DNA from 3 places in the Sporomusa intestinalis genome. Region 3 is predicted to be linked to each of the others. Evidence: riboswitches for the same ligand, from Rfam matches in the RefSeq annotation. Region 3 holds a riboswitch; each other region holds the start of a gene.
What was found. Region 3 has a riboswitch for cyclic di-GMP ahead of ACZ481_RS08340 (S-layer protein). Riboswitches for the same ligand answer to the same signal wherever they lie in the genome.
Positions count from the first base shown of each region.

Region 1: it holds a riboswitch for cyclic di-GMP, as region 3 does, so the genes downstream of both, ACZ481_RS03455 (methyl-accepting chemotaxis protein) here and ACZ481_RS08340 (S-layer protein) in region 3, are expected to answer to the same signal.
Region 2: it holds a riboswitch for cyclic di-GMP, as region 3 does, so the genes downstream of both, ACZ481_RS24405 (RraA family protein) here and ACZ481_RS08340 (S-layer protein) in region 3, are expected to answer to the same signal.

Region 1 covers NZ_AP042390.1:724,581-730,720, reverse strand. The annotation lists gene ACZ481_RS03460 (SGNH/GDSL hydrolase family protein) at 1-607, opposite strand, end outside; gene ACZ481_RS03455 (methyl-accepting chemotaxis protein) at 683-2,716, opposite strand; cyclic di-GMP riboswitch class I at 2,835-2,924, opposite strand; gene ACZ481_RS03450 (HD-GYP domain-containing protein) at 2,940-3,995, opposite strand; gene ACZ481_RS03445 (PAS domain-containing protein) at 4,271-5,848, opposite strand.
Region 2 covers NZ_AP042390.1:5,257,278-5,263,417, reverse strand. The annotation lists gene ACZ481_RS24420 (helix-turn-helix domain-containing protein) at 1-656, shown strand, start outside; gene ACZ481_RS24415 (methyl-accepting chemotaxis protein) at 871-2,811, opposite strand; gene ACZ481_RS24410 (DUF441 domain-containing protein) at 2,863-3,321, opposite strand; gene ACZ481_RS24405 (RraA family protein) at 3,393-4,046, opposite strand; cyclic di-GMP riboswitch class I at 4,153-4,239, opposite strand; gene rpsD (30S ribosomal protein S4) at 4,522-5,115, shown strand; gene ACZ481_RS24395 (hypothetical protein) at 5,148-5,798, shown strand; gene ACZ481_RS24390 (HIT family protein) at 5,926-6,140, shown strand, end outside.
Region 3 covers NZ_AP042390.1:1,847,848-1,853,987, reverse strand. The annotation lists gene ACZ481_RS08350 (polysaccharide deacetylase family protein) at 1-1,952, opposite strand, end outside; gene ACZ481_RS08345 (nucleotide sugar dehydrogenase) at 1,974-3,296, opposite strand; gene ACZ481_RS08340 (S-layer protein) at 3,321-4,376, opposite strand; cyclic di-GMP riboswitch class I at 4,546-4,629, opposite strand; gene ACZ481_RS08335 (sulfite exporter TauE/SafE family protein) at 4,767-5,666, opposite strand; gene ACZ481_RS08330 (hypothetical protein) at 5,876-6,140, shown strand, end outside.

The DNA of each region.
Region 1 (6,140 bases), 1.1 Mb from region 3:
CTGCCGCCAATACCGGAATCCAGGCATACACGGGATATAAAGGCACTCTGGGCAGAGCCGCCAAATGCGCGGTAATATAGGGGGCGGACGGGTCAATCTCTCCGGCCGTCAACTCCTGCGCGGCAGTAAAGCCGGAAATGGGCTCTCTGTCCAGATTCAAAGCCCGGACCTGCCACCAAATTGTTTCTTCTTTAGGCAAAAGAGCTATATCCAGCTCAACACCGGGGGTATATATTTCCTTACCCAGGATACCCGCAATGAGGTTGTTCTCTCCATTCATCTCGCCCTGTTCCTTGCTAAACACAATTTGGTAAGCAACCGCATCCGGGATCGGCTCCCACACCAGACGGATTTTTTTACCTGTAAGCTCGCCGGGATGGGCCTCGGAAGTGCTGGGCTCGGAAATCGCCGACTGCAGGTAGGGGGTCAATAGCACCAGACAAATTATGATCCCAACAGTTTTCAGCAGCAAAGCACCTTTGTGCCCACGCCATATAGTATGACGCAACAGCCGGTTACGTTTGGAACGCATCATTGGCATTACCTGCCTTGCATTGTATTTCGGTATGCTTTTGTACAGCACCTGAATCACGATAAGCATTATCATAATTCAGGTACATTTTAGCAGACCGGTTGTACCCTGTCAAATTTTGCAGGCTGCGGCCGGCGGCTCAGGCTTTTGTTACACCAGGAACTTTCTCACAGCTTCCTGCAGGTCTGTTGCCAGGTGAGCAAGGCTTTGGCTGGAAGCAGCGATTTCCTCCATCGTTGCCGACTGCTCCTCCGTGGCCGCCGAGACGACCTGAGCTTCCCCGGCTGCGGTTTTGCTCAGGTTGTCAATCCGGTTTACCGAACCGACAATCTGCTGACTGCCAAGTTTCATCTGCTCAATCGCAGCCGATATCTCCGTCACCCGCTCCGATACCTGGGTTACCAGCAGGACAATTTCCTGAAAAGCCTGGCCGGCAGCATTGACCACCTCGGCTCCCAGATTAACTTCGCGGGTGCCCGCATCCATCGCCTGTACCGCTTTGTCCGTATCCCCCTGAATGCCGCCAATCAAGGCGGCGATTTGCTCCGTAGCTGCTTGGGACTGTTCGGCCAGCTTACGTACCTCTTCGGCTACAACGGCAAAGCCGCGTCCCTGCTCACCAGCCCGGGCAGCCTCAATCGCCGCATTAAGAGCCAATAGATTCGTCTGGCCCGCAATACCGGAGATCGTGGCTACGATCTGGCCGATCTCGCGCGACCGCTCCCCCAGCTCACTTACTACCTTGGCCGAATTATTAACAGTTTCTTCGATTTGCGTCATTTGATATACCGCTTTATTGACGGCAGCACTGCCTTCGTTGGCTTTACCGGCTGCCTGAGAGGATTGCCCGGCTACCTCACTGGCGGTTGCCGCAACCTGCTGAATACTGGCTGACATGGCTTCAACCACCGCTGCCGTTTGATTTGCCGCCGCCAGCTGGTCGCCGGCTCCGGCCGCCACAGCAGTAATGGAGATCGCGACCTGATTGGCCGCTTGTGCCGATTGGTCGGCACTGGCGGTCAGCTCCTCACTGGAAGCTGCCAGCTGTTCGGCCTGAGCGTGTACCCTAGCGACAAGGGTACGCAAATTTTCCCGCATTTCCCTGAAGCCTTTGGCCAGTTGACCAATTTCATCTGCGGAGGATATATTAGCCTCCCGCTCCCGCAAGTCACCCTGGGCCAGCAACAGGCATTCATCGCGAATCAGAGAAATCGGTTTGGCAATATATCTGGCGATCATAATAATGCCGGCAGTGGCAACAGCTAAACACAAAATGGCAATAAACAGCATCGCCCTTGCCAGGGTATCTGTTGGCCTGGTCGCCTCGGCCTGCGGGGCCGCCACCATCATGACCCACCGTTGCCCGCCCGGCAGCTCGACCGGTGTGGATACACTGACTCTCTCCACATTATCATTAAAGCGATATACCCCCCGGGCCTGCTTCCCCGTCTGTGCCGCCTCCTTAAACAAGCTGACCAGGCGGTCATCCAGTTCGGAATCCTGCAGCTTAAGTTCCGGATTTATCTTCTTTTCGGAGATATTCAGTTTACCGGCAAGGTCCGGCCGCTTGGGATGGGCGATAATAAGGCCCGAATCGTCACTAAGCTGGCCGTAACCGGTGTCCAGGAAATGCAGGTCTTTAATCATGTCTGTCAGCCTTTCCATGGAAAATGTGCCGACAAGCACCCCGGTCAGCCGGCCCTCATGGGTAACCGGGACCGCCAGAACGACCGCCAGCTTCCCAGTGGCCTTGGATATCAGAGGATCAGAGACAACAGTGGCCTTTGTTGCCAGTACCTTTTTGAAATATTCACGTTCTCCATAGTCAGCCGCAGCGCCGGTACCGGAAATACCTGCGCCGTCCGGTAAAATAAAGATAACGACATCAAAATTTTTAATCCGGGCTTGAAATTCCGCCAGGGCCTGGGCAATCTGAATTTTATCAGCCCCGGCACTCACCTGCTGAACACTGGCCAGACCCTCCAGCTGGGAAATCAGGAGGCTGATGTCGGCCTGCACCCGCCGGGCATAGTCAGTTCCCACCGCCATAGCTGTTTCATCAATACTTGTCGACAGCGACTTGGTGGAGAGAGAATAACTGACTCCGGCTAATACACTTAAAGCGGCTAACACCAATGGCAGCAATACCAGCAACAAGCGTGATTGGATCTTTTTAATTTTCATTTTTTAAGCTCCCCTCTTATGAATTGTAATATTGTCATCAGCACATATGATCAACATGCTAAAAATAAAAAAATCGTCATATGCCTGTTGCCAAGGCTGACGAATACTCCGTTAGAACAATAGCAACCTGGCAGTCATAGAATGTGTGACTTTCGTTAGACCCATGGCTTTGCGTCCTTACCTTTCAGTAAGTTTGCCAATATTTTATTGGGAGCTGCTGTGCCTATACGGCGTTTACCTCATCCAGCATCGTAACAACCTCAAGATTTTTTTCCCTGTCAAGATCAATTAAATCCCCGCTTTCCAGTTGAACCACCGGTCTTAATTTTAACAGTCCGTTTAACAGTACTACCTTGGCTTTGCTGCCATCATTCAGCAGCACCGAACTGCCGATGAGAAAACCCCGGATATGAGCCAGAAAAATCAGGCAGATCTGAGGATTAAGCTTGTCATACATCTGATCCAGAATAACCTCAACCACGGTAAAAGGCGGCACCTTCTTCCTGTACACCCGCTCGGTGCTCATTGCGTCATAGATATCGGCAATGGCAACAATCTTGGCGTAGATATGTATTTTCTCCCGGGATAAGCCCAAAGGATAACCACTGCCGTCTTCCCGCTCATGATGCTGCAATATCCCCAGTTTTACCTCTTCCCTTATTTCCAGACAGTCATCCAATAAATGATACCCGTGGGTAGGATGGGCCCGGACAACTGCCATCTCTTCCGGGGTAAGCTTTCCCGGCTTGTCCAGTATGCCTTCAGGGATTAGCACCTTGCCGATATCGTGCAGCAGCCCTGCCAATATGATGTCTTTCAGATTTTTCCCGGTAAATCCCATCCATTTGCCAATAATACCGGCGATGATTGCCACATTAAGCGAGTGCCGGAAAGTATATTCATTGTGGGCTTTAACATTATGCAAATCATCTATGACCCCGACAATGTTGACAATCAGTTCGATATAGTTTTCGACTAATTCCTCGCACTCTGCCATCGGCACCTCTTTAAAAGCCCGGACTTTTTTAAAGGTTTCCTCTACTGATTTCAGCGTATCCCCATACATACTAAAAAACCGGTAATTGGAGGATAAGCTGTTATCAGGCAACACAATACTGACGTACGATATTTTCCAGTTGCCGAGATTATCAATAAAGTCCTCTGTCAAAAATACCCCTTGCTCCAGCAGAACTTGTCCTGTATCAGCCAGAACCGGCTGGGCTATGATCATACCTGGCTTAAGTTCTTCTACCCGTAATAAGTGTTGGTTCGGGAACATCTTATCCTCCGTTCAAATAAAATAGTACCTAACTAGTCACAACAGCCAGGTACTTAATTATTCCGAGTGAGTTTCAACCCGCCTATTGTAGATTCTCTTCTGCTATGACCGCTATGTGGTGGAATGGTATTCTTGGGGGCAATTAAAATCCTGCATATTATTTCAAATTCATACATAATTCTACAATACTTTCCTTGTTAATACTATTGGAGTAGAGTACAAAAAAAACCGGTGTCTATTGTTGCCGCATAACAATGACCCTGGTGCCGGCAAATTCAATTATGCTCACCTGTCTCCGCTCGCTGTAATTTCCATATCTTCAAATACAAAACCAGCAATACCTTGGTCTCCATTTTATCCAGCGACATCCCCAAAAAATCCTCAATCCGCCTTTTTCGCCAAATGACCGTATTATGATGGATGAAAAGCTTCTGCGATACGGCCTTTAGATTTATCTCCTCCAGTATCAATTCCAGCGTGTATAACAGGTTGCTGCCCCGCGCCTGGTCATATTCGGCCAGGCGTCCGATCGTATTTTGCACAAGGGTGCAGGTATTTTCATCATGGAGCAGCTGAAAAGCGACTTCATAAATCCCAATATCATCACAATGCACCACTTGCGCGCAATTGGAAGCGGCAACAACAACGGCCCGGTTCGCCTTCTCATAGCTGTCCCGGAACCGGATTGGATTCCCTGACGCCCCGGAAATGCCGACTTTGGCACTGATATGAGGGAAAAGCACCTTCATTTCGCAAATCAGCTGACTGGCAAACTCAATTTGCCTTTGCTTACAGGTTATGCCTGCCTCTGCCAGCGTTACCAGCAGAATGATATCATCATTAAATTTCCAGGTGCAGCCCATCTCCTTTTCCGCCAGCCAGACTAATACGGCCTGCTTGCCTGCCGTTTTAGCATTGGCATCAGCGGCAGGACCTGCCGGCTTATGCGTCAGCTGAATCACAAAGCAGCAATGTTCGGCTTTTGTTTCAATGCCAAATTCGTTAAGGGCCTTGGTTATATATTCCGGTGAGTAGGCATTAACCAGCAGCTTATTTAAATAGGCACTGCGACTGTTCAATTGGTTGGAAAACACCAAATCCTTCTCTACCCGTAAAATCCGGTTTTCCGTCTGCTTCTGTTCGGTAATGTCCTGGGTCGTCCCGAACAGGCTGGTAAAGACGCCTTGCTCATTGGCAAGTGATTTGACCCGGGCCCACAGCCAGCCAACCGTCCGGTCGGGTCTAACGATTCTGAACTCTGATTCCACAAAGCCCTTCCGGGCCACCTCATTCGTCATATTTACGATTTCTAAATCCTCCGGATAAATCCGGCTCAGGTAAAACTCCATCGTAGGGATAAAGGACTGAGGCAGAAAGCCGAAATTTTTATACTGCTGATCAGACCAGTTTAGCTCATTCGTAACAAAATCCCATTCAAAGTACCCCAGTTTGGCAATATTCTGAGCCAAGCTAAACTTCCGGCAGGCCCGGGTCAGCTCATCTCTTGCCCGCCGCTCCTGCGTCATGTCGCGGACAATTCCCAGTATTGTCGCCACATCTCCCTGGGAGTTGTTTTCCGGCAGATAGGAAATATGATAAGACCGTGTACTGCTGCGTAGTTGAAAAACCGCTTTAGCCGCCGTTGCCACAGCCCGCTTAAAATAATGGTCACATTTTTCATATATTCTTTTCTCTAACCCCAATTCCCGGAGGTTTTTGCCAAGGAACTGATTTGGTGGCCTGCCCAGATACAAATCATTATACAGAATATTCAAAATATAACCATTACAATCCCAGCGTGTCACCAAAACAGGCATGTCGTCTCCATTGTATTCTGCACGATTATCAGGCATCCTCTTGTTCTCCCAAAAACAAATTTGACAATGTAATACCATTTACAGTAACTAAGTCACTGCTGCCGGCCAGCTATGCCAAAGCTGCTGCATAGTAAAGTCCCCTCCTTGCCTCTTGGATAATTGTAATAATAGAACGAACTTCATCGGCAATCAATCCATCATTTATTATTCTGTAAAACAAGACAAAGCCCTGCCGACCACGGGAAACACTTTATTGTAAGCCAAACTGCCGCTTACAGGGTTATGGCCCGGTAAAATTCAAGCTATGAATGAAGTAAAAATAATAACA
Region 2 (6,140 bases), 2.1 Mb from region 3:
TTTCTTTTGCTTCTCATGCAGGCTTTACGCGGGCCTTTGCCGCTGCGTTTGGCCTGACTCCGTATCATTACCGCCGAAAAAAGCCGCCTTTGCCGCTGTTTATGCCTAGTCCGATCCGTAGTTATTACCTCCTGTTGCAGAAAGGGGAGGAATTTATGACGGCAAACAACAAACTCAATACTGTTTTTGTACAAGTGGTGGAACGGCCAGCCAGAAAACTAATTTTAAGAAGAGGTATCAAAGCAGACAATTATTTCGACTATTGCCAAGAGGTTGGCTGCGAAGTGTGGGGCATATTATGCAGTATCAAAGAGGCCCTGTATGAACCAATCGGCATGTGGCTGCCGGAAAACCTTCGTATGCCCGGAACCTCAGTCTATGCGCAGGGAGTAGAGGTTCCAGTTAATTATACGGGCCCGCTCCCGGATGATTTTGAAGTTATTGACCTGCAGGCTTGTAAATATATGGTATTTCAAGGGCCGCCATTTGACAGCGAAGAATTTATGGCAGCCATTCATGATTTGTGGCAAATCATGAAGGAGTATAATGCCGAATTCTACGGTTTTGCCTGGGCTGATGCAAACGGGCCAAGATTTCAGCTTGCACCACAGGGGGAAAGAGGCTATATTGAAGCTAGGCCGGTAGTCGCTATATAGCATAATCACATCAGAACATAAGCCGAGAGCTTTTTTTGGCAGTTACCGGTGATATGGAGAACCGTACCACTGGTAACTGCCAACACTAGATTGATTGTATATAAGCAGAAATATAGAGAATTTTAAAGTTCCTGCAAAATGTTGCGATAATTTGCAGGAACTTTTATATTTGATGGTATTGTAAGCGGTTTGGTGGTTGGGGAGAGCTGTCCTCTTATATCGAAAACTTTTTAACTGCGCTTTGCAATGCATCAGCCGTATTGACCAGTACTTGCTGTACTTCTTCGATAGCCGTAACCTGGTCCTGGGTGGCTACGGAAACCTGCGTGGTCTGCGTTACGGTGTTTTTGCTCATGGCTTCAATATCTTGGACTGCAGTCAAGACGTTCTGGCTGTTGGTGGCAATCGTTTCTATGGCAGCAGTGATACCTTGAATTTGTCCCGATACCTGGTTGGTCATGTCAATAATTTCATTGAAGGTATCGCCAACACGGCTAACCATAGCGACTTCCAGTTTGACGACATCGCTGCTTTTCGTCATTGCGGCAACGGCGTTGTGGGTATCTGCCTGTATTTCGATAATTAACTCGCCGATTTGTTTGGCCGCGATTTGTGATTGTTCCGCCAGCTTGCGGACTTCATCAGCGACAACAGCAAAACCGCGTCCTTGTTCGCCGGCGCGCGCCGCCTCAATAGCCGCATTCAATGCTAACAAGTTGGTTTGACTGGCAATGCCTGAAATAGTATCAAGAATTTGACCGATTTCCTTAGAACGCTCATCCAGCTTGGTTACAAGCTTAGAGGAGTCGGCGACATTAACCGCGAGGTTTTGCATTTGCGAGACTGCCTGTTCAATTGATTCGCCGCTTTCTATGGCCGCTTGAGCGGTCCTTTCCGACACGGAAGCAACAGCGGTGGAATCGGCGGCAATTTGTTGAATGTTGTCAACAATTTCGGTTATAAGCGAGGCGGTAGTATCAAGAGTAGCCACTTGTTCGTTGACAGAGTGAGTGATGCTGGCAATGGAATCGGCGACTTGGCCTGCTGTAACCTCCGAGTGGGCCGCACAGGCTGTTAGCTGTTCGGACGACGACGAGACTGACTCGGCCGTAACTAATACCTGTCTCAGCAAGCTCTTGAGCCCGCCAACCATGGCATTGAAGTTCTGCGCCAGCTTGCCGATTTCGTCATTTTGCCGGTTGGTGATTTCAATGTTCAAATTACCGGTTTTCATAGCTTCAGTGGCTTCTACCAATTGGATGATAGGCCTGGTTATATGCTTGGAAACAAAAACACTAATGAAACCTACCACTAGAATGGTTATCAGCAGTATAGTCAGATTGGCCAGGAGGAGGTTATTATTTTTAGCATTAAATTCATCGAAGGATTTTTCCATGCAGATAATCCAGCGTGTTTTAGGATCATACACATAATTGACCAGCTTGCGGACACCATTATCATCAATGATTTCCTCCCGGCCGCTTTGACCTTGCAGTGCCTTCTGCACAAAGGGGAGGCTGCTCATATCCTTGCGCTCGTTTGAAACCTGTTCATCGGGATGGGCGGTAATTTTTCCGTCCTGATCGAGGATGTAGGCGGTAACTCCGTTTTGTGACCGCTTAACGACGAAATCCTTGAGGAACGAGAGATTGATGGAGGCTTGCAAAACGCCGGTCACTGCTCCATTGGCCGCCCGTATCGGTGTGGCTATGGCAACTACCGGCTTGCCGTCTGTCTTACTGACGAGGACTTCAGAAACTACCTCATCTTTTCCTTGTACCGCTTCCTGGTAAAAGGTCCGGTCGCCAACTTTCACCAATTTGGCATTGTCGCCTCTTACCAGCTGATTGCCTTGATTGTCATCAACGGTCATGGCCAGCGCGGTAAATACTTTCTGTGTGTCACCCAGCAGCTGGCCTGCCGCCGGCAGATCGTAATTTCTTACCGGGGCGGTCTGGGCAGTTCCTCTAAGTACTTCCAGGTGCTTATCGATATAATCGCGGGTTTCCGACTTTAATACTTCCAGCTCACTGGCACTGAGTGAATAGAAATCAGCCTGGAGGGATTTATTATACAATGAAAAAGAAAAAAGGGAGGCTCCGAGCAATGGGACACAACTAATAATGATCAGCAGAATAAAAAACTTTTTTTTCATTAGTCATTAGCTCCTTATTGAAGTGTGCGAATGTAAATCAAGTGTGCTTGTTCATCGTTTGAATAACCCCAATACATTTACCAGCAGCGCCACCAAACCGCCGGCGATGAGCGGCCCGACAGGCAGCCCGCGAAAGAAACAAACACCGATAACTGTGCCGACAATCAGAGCCGATACTGTTTCCGGTGACTCCTTCATAAAAATGACTCCCTGACCTGCAACCCAGGCCAGGAAAACCCCAATCACAACCGCGAGAAAGCCAACCGGAGATTTAAAGATCGCCAGCATGTCGTTCATGGCTATATGACCCTGGGCCACCGGACTCAGGACGGCGATGGTCAGAATGACAATGCCGATATTGATACCGTGCTTGTCTATCAGCGGGAGATAATTTTCAAGACCTAATCGGGGAATGAGCAACAGAACCAAGGCCGCTACCGCTACCGTATGGTTATTGCCGATCATAGATAACGCCAGTATTATTAATAAAGGAAGGCTATCCCAATTCATTTGTCCACATCCTAGCCATGATTTTCAGTGGTCGCACCAGCAATTGTCAGCTTGCAGCCGGCTGTTCCGGACTATTTTGTTTCATTGTATTTTTTCAAGCAAATAGTATCAAAAGTATCCCATCTTAACCGGTTAATACAATCAGACCAGATAGCTTCCTGTTTCCCCAGAAACTCCAACCGTTCCAGCATATGCCCGGCAATTTGGTCTTGTTTGATTACGATAACACCGGAATCATCAGCAACAATGATTCCACCGTCCAACTCCTGTTTCCGTTTGTTATAATAAGCCTCGTCGAAACCGGTGTCGGTATTGATACAACCGATTGGCGACCGGCCATAAGTCCACATAGGATAGTTTTCTTTGATCAGTTGCTGGACATCGCGTACCAAGCCGCTAACCACAATCCCCTTGGCCTGACGATAAGTAAAGATATATTTGGCAATCAGATCGCCAATGATCGCTTTGCCGTCGCAATTCACTGCATCAATATAAACTACAGCGTCTTTAGGCGTATTGCGGATATAATTATGTACATGATAATTGGAACCGTTGAACGCAGGAATATAGTGGATGAGCCCTGCTACTCTGCTGCCAGGCAGTAGAACCTGCAATCTGGGGTCCAACTCTCCCGTTTTATGCATAGCATCGGCTATTTCCGTTGTGCTCATCTGGTTGCAATCAATATACTCCAGTATTTTTTTCTGTAATGCAGTCAACTCCATCCTCGCCAAACTCCTTTCATAATCTGTTTTCCCCAACAAAATAAATTTTTCCAAACAAATAAACCAGCCCCATAGCTGGTTTATGAGGCGTTTAGCGGTTAAACCAAACGGCAACCTGGCAATCATAGGCATACTTGCCCTTAGACCCATGGCTTTGCGTCCTTACCTTTCGATAAGTATGCTAATTATGTATTTGTCTATATTCCAGGGCCCGTACATTTGGCTAGCACACTATACGCTAAGATAATAACATAAACCTATATAGCCGTTCTATAAATGTTAATAGATGTTAATAAACCTTGGTAAATCTTAATATAAGCGGATAAAGAGACGGTTGCGCTAAGAGCGCCGGCAAAATTTAATGAGAACGATATTGAATATCATTCTCATTGGTGTTATACTTATACAAGTATGTAGGTTATCCTGTTCAAGTAACTAAGCCATAGACAGCTTGTGCGAAAGGAATGATTGTATTTTGGCCACTCAAAGAGATCCCCGGTTTAAACTTTGCCGCCGTTTTGGCGTAAACATCTGCGGTCACCCTAAAGCCCTCAATCGTCTTGAAAAAACAACTAGGCGAAATAATAAGAAACTCTCTAACTACGGCATTCAACTGCTGGAAAAACAAAAGTTGAAAGCGTATTATGGAGTACTGGAAAAACAGTTTGCCCGATATATGCAAAAGGCCCTGAACAGCCGGGACGTCAGCGGTCTTGTCCTATTAAAAGCATTGGAATGCCGCCTTGATAATCTGGTCTACCGTATCGGCTTTGCCAATTCCATACGACAAGCCCGCCAAATGGTTAACCATGGCCATGTTCGCGTCAATGGAAAACGTGTTGATATTCCGTCCTATGCTGTGGCCGTAGGTGATGTTGTCAGCCTGGCGGAAAAATCCCGTAACAACGAAATGTTTGTCAGCAATTTCCGCGACCTCAGATCCTTTGACCTGCCCTATATTGAAAAGAACTACGATGATTTTAGCGGCACCCTGCTTCGCCTGCCCAATCGGGAAGAACTGCCAATTGAAGTCAACGAAATTCATATCATCGAGTTGTATTCGCGCTAAGTGTAGATATTCAACCCCTGTGAGGTGTTAGCATGTGCAAATACAATAGCCACTATTACTGGGAAGGTACATTAGCCGGCAAAACGGATGTATGGCAAAGTCATTTTGACGATAAAGCCGATCCTTATCAGGTTTTATTTGTTAATACGACTCTCATTGATTATCCTAGAAAGACCTTGGATAATAACTGGGCGTGCTATCCTGACAGTAAATCCTTACTGGGGTTCTTGTTGTACATATATGTACCGCTGGCCTTCTATTTTATTATGTATAAGGAAAATGAGAAGCTGTTAATTCCCATTGCCTCAACGCAGGAACTACTGGCTTCCATTCAACAGCTGCATAGAGAAGATGCAGCGGCAATGGTTGCCACGATAGAAGAGCTGGTTAGCTTCTGGGAGTTGAATGAAAGTGCCTGCCGTACGGCTCTGCAGCTTTTTGGCCGTCGTTTTAACGAAACCTGGTACGGGGACAACACTATTTTACATATTGGTTTATTTACCAGTACGCAGGCAATTGCTCAGCATATTTTGGCCGAGCAGGAATTTCCGGAAGTGCTGGCAGAAGATATCGGACTTACTCCCCGGCAACTAACAGAGCTGTGCGAGAAATTCTATTCCGATACCTTCATTCGCAAAACATTTGTTAAAATTTTAAACAACAAGATTGGCTGCATCATTTAGTTGCCAGGAAAAAAGCGGTCCTGACCGGGCAATAAACCTGCCGTTAGGTATGACCGGGAGAAGCGCAGCCACTGATAACTGCCCAATACAGAGAACTCCTGCTGATCCATTAGCAGGAGTTTTATATATGGATGGTAAATTACGAAATAAAAGGTATATAACAGGAGCAAAGGTTATGTGCATAACTTGCCGGATTATCGAAGGAACAAGGATTCCACCCGGAGGGCTGCTTTACAAGAGTGACAGCATTATTGTACATCATTGTCTTGATGTCAATATACCAGGGTATATAATTATTTCCCCGCTCAGGCATGTCCCTGATTATCAGGAGTTAACCGATAC
Region 3 (6,140 bases):
GTTCCCCAGTCGTCGAAGGTCAGGAAAATAACATTATCCTCGGTGTGGACTAAGCCACTGTTGTCCAGGCGCCGGGCTTCCATTTTCGAAAAACCGCGCGTGCTTTTGCCATAAACGATGTCTTTGTTGCCAATATAGCGCTTGGCAATCTCCGGCAGCATCGTATCCTGCCCCACCTGCAGCCCCGGCCTGTCGGCTCTTACCTGGACAGGGACGGCGGCCGGGTCCACCGGATACTGGTACAGCAGCCGGGTATGGCTAAGCATCTCACCTACAGGCTTGATCCTGTACTGTGAGTCATTGGCAGGATTAATGGCCGGGTTATCGTAGGAGGTGGCATAGGCAATGTTGTCAATTTTCCGTTGCTTGATCAGTACCGCCAAGTCGCCAATCAGCCTGTCATTTGTATAATAATCCATCCTAAAGTGTACAATCTGGCCGCGGGCCAGAGAAAATACCGCTTTGCCGAAAATCTCGGCCATTACCTGCTCGGCCGAGCTATAATCCTGATGCTTGCTTTGCACAACGTTGACCGCCTGGCCGATCAGTCTGCAGTCCAGGCTGGCGACGGCCTCGCGGGTGGCATCGGTTATGGCCCCCCAGGGCTGTTTAATCAGGTTGGTTTCCACTCCAAACTGCTCTTGCAGGATTTTGCGGTTTTCAATAATCACGCTGCGGGTTTCCGCTGCCGTTTCCCCCTCTTTGGGCCTGATCGCCAGCCCGATTTCGTGACCGCCGTCAATAATCTGCCGCAGCACGGCAGGGTATTTTTTTATTTCCGGTTCGGCTACAAAAAAAGTCGCTGTAATGCCAAGCTCCCTTAGTCTCCCCAGTACATCGGCCACAGCGGTTTCATTGGCCAGGCCGCCGAAGGTATACGCGACCGCCGGCTCAGTGGTGAATATTGTCTTAATTTCCTGGGCCCGGTTATCCTCGGCCGCGGCGGCCGCATAAGCGGTCCGGACGCCGAACAGACTTGCGGCCTGGCCCCGCACGAAAGCAGCTATTTTGGCCGGGACGGAAACCGCTGACGCTATATTGGCCGAGCCGGCACCCTGCTGCTGATAAAAGTCTTCCACATATACGGGAGTGTAATCTGCCGTATGCAGGGCCAGGAGCAGCCTCGCCACGGCATCGACAAGCCCTGTTTCCTGTTGGTCTGCTAATGCCGGCAGTGCTTTCAGGCCCGGTTGTTTGTCTATGGCCGGGGTTCCGGTCGTCCGCCCCTGTTCCTTGCTAACCGGCTCCACATTACGCTGCAGCTTAACGGCAATGATACTCCCCGGCCGCAGCTGGCCGACAAACTCCTCGGCGGCTGCCACCGAGGGTATATGGCCGGCGTTAAACAAAACGTCACTGCTGACTACGCCTTTAAACCCGGCGGCTCTGGCTGCCTGCAGCACCTGGTCGGTATATTTTGTATCATTGCATTTTAAAAGATTCGGCCCCTGGCCGGTCACAACGCTGAGAATTTTCCCGGCCTGGCTAAAATCTTTAATCAGCCGCTCCTCCGGCAGCGTTTCCATGTTTGCCATACCGTACAGGCTATAATTTTCCACTCTGTGGCCGGCAGTTTTCATATTGACAACCATTTGCGGATCTTCGGCCGCCTGCAGCCCCCCCACAAAAAAGGTGGCCTTAACCTGATATTGCTGCAGTAAGTCTAATATCCGCTGCATAGTAATCGGGTCCGCCAGTCCGTCGAAGGTAAGGGCCAGCTGCCGCTGCTTACTGCTGCCCCGGCTGATAACGGTCGCTTTCTCCCGGCTCTGCTGCAGTTGTTCCCACGCCCGGGCAATCTCAGCCTCCGCCTGGTAGGCACTTGCCAGCCCGGTACTATTCCGGTATTGGCCGCCAGTCGGCGCCGTAAACAAGCCCTTGAGGAAAATCCCCCCCGCCAGCAGGCAAAAACCAAGCATCACCAGTAATAGGGCTATCTTTTTATTCCTCACGTCGAGTGCACCCCCTTATGCTTACAGGCTCCAGTAGCAATAGCCGTTTTTTTCCATAGTTTGCTGATTAAATATACTTTTCACATCAATAAGGACATGCCGGCTCTGCTGTTCCGGCTGTTTATACATGCCGGCCAGGTCTGCCGGCTGCAGTTCCCGGAAGGGCTGATGGGCCACTAAGAACACCAGGCAATCGGCATCCCGGACCTCGTTTAGCGCTACCGGGTCCAGCTCAAGCTCCTGCTTGCATTCTGTTTGATCGACAAACGGATCAACAACCTTGGCCTTAATCCCATAGGCCGCCAGCTGCTTGCAGACATCGACAGCCTTCGAATTGCGCATGTCCGGACAATTCTCTTTAAAGGTTAGGCCCATAAGATAGATGTTGGCTTTTTTGACATCCTTATCAGCCTGGATCATTTTTTTAATGATATTTTCCGTAACAAAATTGGCCATATTGTCATTAATCCTTCTGCCGGCGGCAATAATCTGCGAGTGATAGCCCAGCATTTCGGCCTGATAAATAAAGTAATACGGATCGACGCCGATACAGTGTCCGCCAACCAGGCCAGGATAAAACCCTAACGCATTCCATTTGGTGTTCATCGCCGCAATTACGTCGGTTGTGTTGATTTCCATGCGGTCAAAGGCCATTGCCAGTTCATTCATAAAAGCAATATTAATATCCCGCTGGGCGTTTTCAGCCAGTTTGGCCGCTTCAGCCACTTTAATACTCGGGGCTTTATAGACCCCGGCCTGAATAATCAGCTCATAGACAGCCGCAATGGCCTCGACGGTCTCGGCATCGATACCGGCCACAATTTTGCAAATGCTTGCCAGCTTGTGCACCCGGTCGCCCGGATTGATCCGTTCCGGTGAATAACCCACCTTAAAATCCCGGCCGCATGCCAGGCCGGACTCTCTTTCCAGCACCGGCACGCAAATATCCTCGGTAACCCCCGGGTATACAGTGGACTCAAAAATAACAATACTGCCTGGCGATAAATTTTGGCCAACTACTTTGCTGGCATTGATGACAGGCGCCAGATTGGGGGTCTTATCGCCATTTACCGGGGTCGGCACAGCCACAATAATCACCCGGGCCGCTTTCAGCCTGGCCGGGTCTGTGGTAAATTCCAGGGCCGTGCTGCTGATTTTTTCATCACCAATCTCCCGGGTAGGATCGATCCCCTGTTGATAAACCTTAATTTTTTCCTGATTATTGTCAAAGCCCAGCGTTTTGACCTTGTCGGCAAAAGCAACCGCCAGCGGCAGGCCAACATAGCCAAGGCCGACAACAGCCAGATAGTCTTTGCGGGCAAGAATGCCCTCTATGCTTCTCATTGCCGCGATTCACCTGCTTACTAGTTAAAAATAATGTGTGATGTGGCTCCACCAGGTTTTGCCCTTTTCCCCGCTTATTTTGTCAGCCAGATCGTAATATTCAATACCACCGACAAAATTTTCGGCCAGGGTATAATTAAGGCCTGCGCCATAGCCCTTAAAGCCCTGCATGGCACTGCCCCTGCCGTTCATTCCATGGGCAATATAAGTGCCCTGGGGCTGGTTATAATATCTGGCAAATATTCCGTAAGTTCCCGGCCGCCAGGTTTTCAACTCACCATAATCAAAGCTGAGTACATAGCCGGTACTCTCCCCCCGGTTATCTTTCACATTGGAAGCCAGCACCATCGCCCCCAGGCCAAAATTACTGAACTGATAGTTTCCGCTCAGTGTGCGGATCGTTGTTGGCCTGTGCAAATTGTCACCGGTCTCATAGTGGTACAGGCCGGCTTCCAGATTATAATCAAAATCAGAATACCGCGCAGTTGCCACAGAGGTTTTGCTTGTATCGTTAGTCTCCCCATAACTCAGCGTATATTCCACAGGCCCGCCAAAGTCAAGGCGGATACCGTTAAAGCGGCTGTCATACACATTGCCTTCGGCCATCAGATAGCCGAAGGAACCCGCTCTCAGGGCGGTTGCGCCGATAGTTCCCGTAACATACAGGCGGGAAAGGCGCAAGCTGTTATTATAATTGTGCAAGCTCTTTTGCCCGTCCAGCATGCCATAGGCCTGCCAGTCCCGGTATATATCGGCATGAAAGCCCAGGCGGGTGCGTATTCCGGCTGCATCCCGCTCCCAGCGCCCGGGGCCGCTGTTTTGCGCATAATGCAAGCGGATTTCACCGTTAAATTTCACCTTGCTGTCAGGATGGTTGCGCCGCTGGCCCACCTGCATGAGTTCATCAAGCAGGCCGGCATAAATTTCCGGCGCAATATAGCCGGCTGCGGGAAACTGCTGTTGGTCAGTACCGGCACTGGCGGCATAAACCCGTCCTGCCGGGGTACTACCGAACGGGTTTTCTGTAAAAATACCGGTTAACGCTGTTATTGCCACCAGGAGGCCTATTAATTTTTTCACAGGTTATTCACCGCCCTGATCCATGATTTTGCCAATCTGCCTTACCTCATTTCCTCGCCGCCGCACGCAGAGATTATGGTGTTGCGCTTCAAGATACCAACCTTTAATAAAATAATAATATTAAATAATATTACTTATCCAAAAAGCAAATAAAAGGACTGCCAGGTTGCAATGCAACCTGGCAGTCATATACAAAGTACGTAGACCCATAGCTTTGCGTCCTTATCTTTCAATAAGTTTGCATAAGAATATATTAAATTACAGCGAATTATCCTCAACCCTATTGTAGTAGTATTTTATCATCATTACCCGCTAGTTTTCAAGTTTTATTACATGAAAAAACCTATCATCAAACTTGTAATTTTTACTAATATTTTTTATTCAAACCCATTATAGGGCAAATTGTTTAAGCAGATCATACACAATCAACAAAACAGCCACTACCAATAGCCCGGAAAAATAGCTACGGGTATCACAGGCGTTGATGCGCCGGGACAGCCTTATGCCGGTACGGGCTCCCAGCATTGAACCAAGCAGCATAAACATAACCAGCAGGAAATCGACATTGCCTGCCTGTATATAACGCACAGCACCGTAGCCGCTTGCTGCCAGGACCTGGAGAGTACTTGTGCCGACGGCAGTTTTGGTCGGCATTCCCAGACAATAGACTAATAAGGGGAAACTGACAAACCCGCCGCCAATACCAAGCAGGCCCGTAAACAGCCCTACCAGCAGGCTGAGCAGCACCGGCATCCAAATACTTAAACGCAGTATCTGGGACTGCTCAAATGCCACTACCGGCGGCCATTGGCAGCTCGCAATCCGGTTCCCCAGCCTGGTCTCCGGTTCATCAGTGCCCCGCTGCCGGCTGGCGCAGGCCTCCCGGTACATAAATACAGCGGTGGGAAGCAACAGCGTAAGAAACCCCAGACTGACTATTACATCTGTCAGGGGAACAGGACGTCCGCCAAGCTCAACCATTTGCTGGGCAGAAAAAAACTGCAGCAGCCGGACACCGCCTTCAGCTCCGACCAGACTGGCTGCCGCCGTGATGGCTCCCATTTTGGTATCCAGCATCTTATGCTGCCAGTGTTGGTAGGCAGAAAACAGCGCTGTGCAAAAAATCTGCAGCAAGCTGCTGCCAATAGCCACAGGATAGGACACATGAAATATTACTTTCAAAGACGGGGTTAATAAAAAGCCGCCGCCAATGCCAAACAAGCCTGTGATGACGCCGATAAGATAGCCAAGCAAAATCAGGCCCGGCCAGCCTGTATGCATATGCTCCATCAGAAAAGGGATACGGGACACCCCCTTACGGTTCTGAGACAGCGGCAATCGACTAGTGCCGCTACCGGTCCCTGCCCAAAGTAGAACCGGCGAAAAATACGGAAGGTTCCTGACCCGAGTTTCATCACCAGTCAACTTTGATTTTTATCGCAAGTATTTCTGGCTTCGCTTCTGCGAACAATAACACAAAGGTAAAAGGAGGAAGTATTTTGAATAATGATAAACCACTGCTCGCCGCCATAATCGGCGCATTGTCAACTTTGCTCGCTGAAATCGTTTCCCGCATCATGCTGTATTGGGGTGTTGGCCGGTATAGCATTTATCAGCTTGATAGCATGATATTAACTATGAACAGGCCAAATTTCCTGCTGGGCCTCTATGTAAATTTCGTAATCGGCGGACTGATCGGGATTCTGTTTTATTATACAATTAAGGCCATAGGACAAACAAATTTAATTGTAAAAGGAATTTTTT